DNA from 2 places in the Streptomyces sp. NPDC127190 genome. Region 1 is predicted to be linked to the other one. Evidence: riboswitches for the same ligand, from Rfam matches in the RefSeq annotation. Region 1 holds a riboswitch; the other holds the start of a gene.
What was found. A riboswitch is a leader RNA that binds a small molecule or an ion and turns the genes downstream of it on or off. The one in region 1 is predicted to bind thiamine pyrophosphate.
Positions count from the first base shown of each region.

Region 2: another riboswitch for thiamine pyrophosphate. It lies ahead of ACFVIU_RS00505 (thiamine ABC transporter substrate binding subunit); the one in region 1 lies ahead of thiC (phosphomethylpyrimidine synthase ThiC).

Region 1 is NZ_JBHXVE010000004.1:148,967-153,379, reverse strand. Features, by position in the region: gene ACFVIU_RS08815 (IclR family transcriptional regulator) at 1-348, shown strand, start outside; gene ACFVIU_RS08810 (SsgA family sporulation/cell division regulator) at 446-883, shown strand; gene ACFVIU_RS08805 (YibE/F family protein) at 990-2,426, opposite strand; TPP riboswitch at 2,498-2,675, shown strand; gene thiC (phosphomethylpyrimidine synthase ThiC) at 2,668-4,413, shown strand, end outside.
Region 2 is NZ_JBHXVE010000001.1:120,484-124,896, forward strand. Features, by position in the region: gene ACFVIU_RS00500 (ABC transporter permease) at 1-650, opposite strand, end outside; gene ACFVIU_RS00505 (thiamine ABC transporter substrate binding subunit) at 689-1,768, opposite strand; TPP riboswitch at 1,851-1,959, opposite strand; gene rlmN (23S rRNA (adenine(2503)-C(2))-methyltransferase RlmN) at 1,983-3,089, opposite strand; gene ACFVIU_RS00515 (SRPBCC family protein) at 3,180-3,635, opposite strand; gene ACFVIU_RS00520 (phosphatidate cytidylyltransferase) at 3,778-4,413, opposite strand, start outside.

The DNA.
Region 1 (4,413 bases):
GCGCACGCCATCGGGCAGTGCCTGCTCTCACAGCTGGACGAGGAGGCGCGGCGCGACCATCTCGCCCGCTATCCCGTGCAGGCCGTCACCCCGTACACGGTGCAGGACGACGAGACCCTGCTGCGGCGGCTGGCCCGGATGCCCCGCACGGAGCCCGTGGTGGAGCGCCAGGAGTACGCGCTGGGCACGGTCTGCGCGGCGATCCCGATCACGGTCGGCACCATGGCGGCCACCATGGCCATCTCGCTCCCCCTCCACCAGGCCGACCGTCTGCTGCCCGCCGCCCGTCTGCTCCAGGCGGAGATCGGGCGTCATCTGGGGTCGCTCGCCCTCTCTATCAGTATCTGAAAACTTACTCCTTGTGATCTGCTGTGTACGTTCAGCAAGATTTGACCGGTCAGAGGGACTAATCCCGGCCAATCGATGTCGTAAGACGGGGTAGGCGATGCACGAGTCCGTACAGGCAGAGGTCATGATGAATTTTCTCGTCTCGGAGGAACTCTCCTTCCGTATTCCGGTGGAGTTGCGCTACGAGACAGATGATCCCTATGCGGTGCGGCTCACCTTCCACCTGCCCGGTGATGCGCCGGTGACCTGGGCTTTCGGACGTGAACTGCTGATCGACGGGGTCGGCCGGCCCTGCGGGGAGGGTGATGTGCACATCGCCCCCGCGGATTCCGAGGTGCTCGGTGAGGTCCTGATCAGGCTTCAGGTGGGCAGCGACCACGCCCTGTTCCGTTCCTCGGCGCCGCCGCTCGTCGCCTTCCTGGACCGTACGGACAAGCTGGTGCCGCTCGGCCAGGAGGGCGCGCTGGCCGATTTCGACGCTCACCTGGACGAGGCCCTGGACCGGATCCTGGCCGAGGAACAGAGCGCCGGCTGAGGAGACGAGACACGGGGCGTCGGACGCTCCGCCACACCGCATGGAACGGTGCAGTAACGCTTCTGCGGATGTTGGTCACGCGGCGAGGCGGACGGCGCCCCAGGGCTCATCGCTTGCGGCGGCGGCCCCGGCCACCCCGCGCCGGTACGGGCTGGGCGCCGACGGGCGCCTGGCCGTCCGGCCCCGGACGGTCGGCCGCCACCACCAGCGCGGCGAGCGCGGTGGTGACCGGGACCGAGGCGACGAGACCGATCGATCCCACCAGCGTGCGCACGATCTCCTCGGCGACCAGCTCGCTGTTGGCCACGGTGCCCACACTGCTCTGGGCGATCGAGAAGAGCAGGAGCAGCGGCAGCGCGGCACCGGCATAGGCGAGGACGAGCGTGTTGACCACGGAGGCGATGTGGTCGCGGCCGATGCGGATGCCCGCCCGGTACAGCCCGCGCCAGCCCATCGAGGGGTTGGCCTCGTGCAGTTCCCAGACGGCCGACGTCTGGGTCACGGTCACATCGTCCAGGACGCCGAGCGAGCCGATGATGACACCCGCCAGCAGCAGACCACTCATGTCGATCTTCGGATACAGGCCATGGATCAGGCCGGTGCTGTCGTCGGTGTTTCCGGTCAGCGCGGCCCAGCCGATGAACAGCGAGCCGAGCAGACCGATCAGCGACAACGAGATCAGCGTGCCGAGCACGGCCACCGAGGTACGCGCCGACAGGCCGTGGCACATGTACAGAGCTATCAGCATGATGGCGCTGGAGCCGACCACGGCCACGAGCAGCGGGTTCGAGCCCTGGAGGACCGCCGGCAGGATGAACAGGGTCAGCACGAGGAAACTCACGGCCAGCGCCACCAGTGCCATGACACCGCGCAGCCGGCCCACCACCACGACGGCGATCGCGAAGATCCCCGCGAGCAGAGCCATCGGGAACTTCCGGTCCACATCGGTCACCGAGTACTGGAGGTCCTTCGGCGCCGACGGCTCGTAGGCGACGACGACCTTCTCGCCCTGCTCCAGCTGGCGTGACTGGTCCGGCTGCACGATCTCGGTGAACGTACGGCCCTTGTCCTTGCCGGTGTCGACCCGGACGGTGGCCTTCTTGCAGGAACCGCCCGCCTCCTGGACCGCAGAGGTGCCCTCGGCGGTGGAGGTGTCACCGGTCGGGGTCTCACCGGAGGCGTTCACCGAACGGCAGCTCACGTCGATGACCCGGGTGACCGTGGCCTGCTGCGTCTGCCGGTCGAAGCCGACGCCGCTGCGCTTGTGCGAAGGAGCTCCCCCGGGCCAGAGAACGACCAGGCCGACCACGACCGCCGCGGTGAACGGGATCAGGATCGCCGCGATGACCTTGCGGAGATGCCGGGAGACCGGTACGGCGGGGCCGTGGCTGTGACTGTGGCTGTGTCCATGGCCATGAGCGTGGCCCTGGCTGTGTCCGCCACCGGCCGCACGGCTGCCGTGGTCCCGTTCGCCGTCCCGGACCGAGCTGTCCGGCCGGGGCGGCTCGGGCGGCTGATACGGGTACTGCTCCATGCTGGTCATCGCCGCATCATCGCAAGAACGGTGGGGGCCCACTGTTCATCACGCCACACATGACGCTAGCGTGGGGGCACCTTTGCACACGCGGGAGCTCGGAGCACCGGGCTGAGAGGGCGCTGACCTTCGTACTCGCGATGTTTCACAGGGAACGAGCGATGTTCCACGTGAAACATCGGTGGACGGAAGCCGCTGCGTCGACCGCCGAACCTGTTACCGGGTAATGCCGGCGTAGGGAGTAGGTCTCATGACCAACAAGGACGCACGCACGCCTGCCTCTGTTCAGGACGAGAAGTCCCAGGAGGCCGGGAAGTCCATCGGATGGCACAAGGCATACGTCGAGGGCTCCCGCCCCGACCTGCGCGTGCCGGTCCGCCAGGTGCACCTCACCAACGGGCAGTCGGTCACGCTGTACGACACGTCAGGCCCGTACACCGATCCCCTCCAGGAGACCGACGTCCGCCGGGGACTGCCGGCCCTGCGGGAGAACTGGATCATCGCCCGCGGCGACACCGAGGAGTACGCGGGCCGTCCCGTCCGTCCGGAGGACGACGGGATCAAGCACACCTCGCCCCGGGGCGGACTGCGCAATCTCGACGCCGTCTTCCCCGGCCGGCCGCGCCAGCCGCGCCGGGGCCGGGACGGCCAGGCGGTGACGCAGCTCGCCTACGCACGCCGGGGCGAGATCACTCCCGAGATGGAGTTCGTGGCCCTCCGGGAGAACGTCTCTCCCGAGGTGGTCCGCGAGGAGATCGCGGCGGGCCGCGCGGTGCTGCCCGCCAACGTCAACCACCCGGAGATCGAGCCGATGATCATCGGCAAGCGGTTCCTGGTGAAGGTCAACGCCAACATCGGCAACTCCGCGGTGACCTCCTCCATCGAGGAGGAGGTGGAGAAGATGACCTGGGCGACCCGCTGGGGTGCCGACACGGTCATGGACCTGTCCACCGGCCGCAACATCCACACCACCCGCGAGTGGGTGCTGCGCAACTCCCCCGTCCCCATCGGCACGGTGCCGCTCTACCAGGCGCTGGAGAAGGTCGACGGCAAGGCCGAGGAACTGACCTGGGAGATCTACAAGGACACCGTCATCGAGCAGGCCGAGCAGGGCGTGGACTACATGACGGTCCACGCGGGCGTCCGGCTGCCGTACGTGCCGCTCACCGCCAACCGCAAGACGGGCATCGTCTCGCGTGGCGGCTCGATCATGGCCGCGTGGTGTCTGGCGCACCACAAGGAGTCGTTCCTGTACGAGAACTTCGAGGAGCTGTGCGAGATCCTCGCCGCCTACGACGTCACGTACTCGCTGGGTGACGGCCTCCGGCCCGGTTCGATCGCCGACGCCAACGACGAGGCGCAGTTCGCGGAGTTGAGGACGCTCGGGGAACTCAACCGGATCGCCAAGCGTTTCAATGTACAGACGATGATCGAGGGCCCCGGGCACGTCCCGATGCACAAGATCAAGGAGAACATCGACCTTCAGCAGGAGATCTGCGATGAAGCTCCGTTCTATACGCTCGGCCCGCTGACCACGGACGTCGCACCGGCCTACGACCACATCACCTCCGGCATCGGCGCCGCGATGATCGCCTGGTGGGGCACGGCGATGCTCTGCTACGTCACGCCCAAGGAGCACCTGGGCCTGCCCAACCGGGACGACGTCAAGACGGGTGTCATCACCTACAAGATCGCCGCCCACGCGGCGGACCTCGCCAAGGGGCACCCCGGCGCGCAGGAGTGGGACGACGCGCTGTCCGACGCCCGCTTCGAGTTCCGGTGGGAGGACCAGTTCAACCTCGCCCTGGACCCGGACACGGCGCGGGAGTTCCACGACGAGACCCTGCCGGCCGAGCCCGCCAAGACGGCCCACTTCTGCTCCATGTGCGGGCCGAAGTTCTGCAGCATGAAGATCTCGCAGGACATCCGCCGCGAGCACGGCGGCAGCCAGGCCGAGATCGAGGAGGGGATGGCGCAGAAGTCCCAGGAGTTCGCG
Region 2 (4,413 bases), on a different contig from region 1:
CGGTAGATCTCCACCTCCAGGGTGGAGAAGGTGGGGCCGCCGAGGATCTGCACGATGCCGAAGGAGGTGAAGCAGAACAGGAACACCATCAGCCCGGCGGCGGCCACGGCGGGCGCCAGCGCGGGCAGCGTCACCTTCCGCCAGGCCTGCCACGGGGAGGCGCCGAGCATCCGCGCGGCTTCCGTCTGCCGGGGGTCGAGCTGGGCCCACAGCCCGCCGACGGTACGGACGACCACCGCGTAGTTGAAGAAGACATGGGCGAGCAGGATCGCCCAGACCGTGGTGTCCAGCCGTACGCCCCACAGCTGGTCGAGCAGCCCGCCGTGCCCGAGCACGGCCAGGAAGGCGCTGCCGGCGACGACCGTCGGCAGCACGAACGGCACGGTGGCGACGGCCCGCAGCAGCCGCTTGCCCGGGAAGTCCAGGCGGGCGAAGACATAGGCGGCGGGCAGCGCGAGCAGCAGGGTGAGCGCGGCGGAGGCGAGCGCCTGCCAGGTGGTGAACCACAGCACCTGCCGGATGTCCGGCTCGGTGACGACGTCCGCGATCCGCCCGAGCCGCCACGCCCCGTCGACCTTCAGCCCGCGCGCGACGATCGCGGCCACCGGCCAGGCGAAGAACAGCGCGAAGAACGCGACGGGCAGGGCCACGAGCCCGAGCCGCGCCGCGTTCCCGCGCCGGGACGCCGCTACTTCAGTACGAGCGAGGTCCACTGCTTGACCCACTGGTCACGGTTGGCGGCGATCTTGCCGGGGGTCATGGTCTCGGGGTGGTCGGCGGCCCTGCCGTACTCGGTGAACTCGGCGGGCACCTTCGCGCCCTGCACCACCGGGTAGACGAACATGTTCAGCGGCATGTCCTCCTGGAACTCCTTGGAGACCAGGAAGTCGATGAACGCCTTGGCGCCCTTGGGGTTCCTGGCGTTGCTGAGCAGGCCGGCGAACTCGATCTGCCGGAAGCAGGTGCCGTACGCCACCCCGGTCGGGGCGGTGCCGGGCCGCTTCTTGGCGTAGATGACCTCGGCGGGCGGCGAGGAGGCGTAGGACACGACCAGCGGCCGGTCACCGCCCGCCTTCCTGCCCTCGGAGGAGCCGGAGAACTCCTGGTAGTAGGCCTGGTCCCAGCCGTCGACGACCTTGACGCCGTTGGCCTTGAGCTTCTTCCAGTAGCCCTGCCAGCCGTTGTCTCCGAACTGCCCGGCGCTGCCGAGCAGGAAGCCGAGGCCGGGCGAGGAGGTGGCCGCGTTCTCGGTGACGAGGAGGTTCTTGTACTGCGGTTTGGCCAGGTCGGCGAAGGTCTGCGGCGGGGTCAGCCTGTGCTTGCTGAAGTAGGCCTTGTCGTAGTTGACGCAGATGTCGCCGTAGTCGACGGGCGTGACCCGGTTCCGGCCCCGGTCGAGCTGGTACCGGGTGCCGACCTTGTCCAGGCCCTTGGCGGTGTACGGCTGGAAGAGGCCGTTGTCCAGGGCGCGGGACAGCAGGGTGTTGTCGACGCCGAAGAAGACGTCGCCCTGCGGGTTGTCCTTGGTCAGGATGGCCTTGTTGACGGCCTGCCCGGCGTCGCCGTCCTGGAGGTTGCGGACCTTGTACCCGGTCTTCTTCTCGAAGTCGGCGAGGACGCTCTTGGAGATGGCCCACGAGTTGTGGCTGACGAGCGTCACGGTCCTGGAATCGGCGGCGGACGGCTTGCTGCCGCCGCCGGAACCGCACGCGGACAGCGTGATCAGGCCGAGCCCGACCGCGACGGCCACGAAGGTCTTGTTCTGCACCGGATGTCCTCCTGGGGGTTGGCCAGGAAGAGACGCGGCCCTGCCCGGGCTCCGCGAGGGAGGCCCGGGCAGGGCGCAACAGCTTGAGTGATGACCGAACTTCCTACCCAGAATGACCTGGGCGAGGTTCAGAGGGTCTGCGGCCCTGTCCGCCGCACTCTCAGCGCTGTGGCGCTCCCCTGTCGGAATATGAAGATATGTGGACCCGGTCAGATTACCGCTCGGTGGCGGCGAGCTGACCACAGGCTCCGTCGATCTCCTGTCCACGGGTGTCCCGGACGGTCACCGGCACCCCGTGTGCGGCGATCGCCTCCACGAACGCCTTCTCGTCCTCGGGCCGCGAGGCGGTCCACTTGCTGCCCGGGGTCGGGTTCAGCGGGATGAGGTTGACGTGCACCGGCTTGCCCCGGAGCAGCCGCCCGAGCCGGTCTCCCCGCCACGCCTGGTCGTTGATGTCACGGATGAGGGCGTACTCGATGGACAGCCGGCGGCCGCTCTTCTCGACGTACTCGAACCCGGCGTCCAGCACCTCGCGCACCTTCCACCGCGTGTTCACGGGGACCAGGGTGTCGCGCAGCTCGTCGTCAGGAGCGTGCAGGGAGATCGCGAGCCGGCACTTGAAGCCCTCGTCGGCGAACCGGTGGATGGCCGGCACGAGCCCCACGGTGGAGACGGTGATCCCGCGCTGCGACAGCCCGAGGCCGTCCGGCGCCGGATCGGTGAGCGCGCGAATGGCGCCGACCACCCGGTTGTAGTTGGCGAGCGGCTCGCCCATCCCCATGAAGACGATGTTGGACAGCCGCGCGGGACCGCCGGGCACCTCGCCGTCCCGCAGCGCCCGCATACCGTCGACGATCTGGTGGACGATCTCCGCGGTGGACAGATTCCGGTCCAGCCCCGCCTGCCCCGTCGCACAGAAGGGGCAGTTCATCCCGCACCCCGCCTGCGAGCTGATGCACATGGTCACCCGGTCCGGGTAGCGCATCAGCACCGACTCGACGAGCGTCCCGTCGAACAGCCGCCACAGCGTCTTGCGGGTGGTCCCCTGGTCGGTCGACAGATGCCGTACGACGGTCATCAGCTCCGGGAACAGCGCTTCCTGAAGCTTGCCGCGCGATCCGGCCGGGATGTCGGTCCACTGCTCCGGGTCGTGCGCGTACCGCGCGAAGTAGTGCTGCGAGAGCTGCTTGGCACGGAACGGCTTCTCACCGATCTCGGCCACGGCATCCTTGCGCTGGGCGGGCGTGAGGTCGGCGAGATGCCGCGGCGGCTTCTTGGCTCCGCGGGGGGCGACGAAAGTGAGTTCTCCGGGCTTGGGCATGGTGCTACCAGTGTCTCAGATCAATTCCCGTGGCCCGTTGCCTGTGGATTTCGTCGCCCGTTGCCTGTGGATCTCCGTGCCGGGGGTGGGTTACAGGACGCCCGGGGTGGCGTGTTCCAGGCGTTCCTTGAGGAGGTGCTCGTTGTGCGGGAGTTCCTTGCGGATCTGGGGCCGTACGACGAGAGGCAGCAGGACCTTGCCTATGCCGTGGCCCTCGAAGTCGAGGTCCATGGTGACCCGGGTGCTGCCGTCGGGCAGTGCGGTGACCTCGCCGTGGACCTGGCCGCGGATGTGTCCGTCGATGCCCCGGGCGGTCCAGGAGTGCGGCGGCTCGAACTCGGTGCACTCCATGGTCATCGGCATGTCCCGGCCGCCGACGTGCCGGGTGACGCGGAAGCGGGAGCCGACGCCGAAAGGACCGTCGTCCAGTTCCTCGACGGAGACCGCGCTCTCCTGCCACTCCGGCAGGTGGACGGGGTCGCTGACATACGCCCAGACATCACCGGGCGACCGCTCGATGTCGATCTCTTCGTGGAAGGCGGACATGGCGCCCTCCTTCGGTGCGGGAGAGGGTCGGTCTACGTGCAGAATCGTCCCACTTGGATGGGTTTGGGGCCATATGGGACGGGCCCCCGCCTTGCGTGCAAACACGCGGGGCGGGGGCCCGGGAGCCGTACGACGCCGTCGCTCACCCGGAGCCGACGAACGCGACCATCAGCAGCCAGACCACCGGCGCCGTGGGCAGCAGGGAGTCGAGGCGGTCCATGATGCCGCCGTGCCCGGGGAGCAGGGTGCCCATGTCCTTGATGCCCAGGTCCCGCTTGATCATGGATTCGCCGAGGTCGCCCAGCGTGGCGCTGGCCGCGACCGCGAGGCCCAGCAGCAGCCCCTGCCACCAGCTGCCGCCGTCGATCAGGAACTGCATGCACAGCGCCCCCGCGACCATCGCGAACAGCACCGCGCCGACCAGGCCCTCGCGGGTCTTGCCGGGGCTGATGCGCGGAGCGAGCTTGTGCCTGCCGAAACGCCAGCCGACGGCGTAGGCACCGGTGTCGCTGACCACGGTCAGCAGCAGGAAGGTGAGGACGCGCCAGGGGCCGTCCTCGGCGGTCAGCATCATCGCGACGAACGTGGCCAGGAACGGCACGTAGAACGCCGCGAAGACACCGGCCGTGATGTCCCTGAGGTACCCCTCGGGGGGTTCCGTCATCCGCCAGACCAGGGCCGCGAGCGCCGTGAGGGCCATGGCGACCCACGCGCCCTCGGCACCGCGCACATACCCGGCGACCACCATCGCCGCGCCGCCGACGGCGAGCGGCACCAG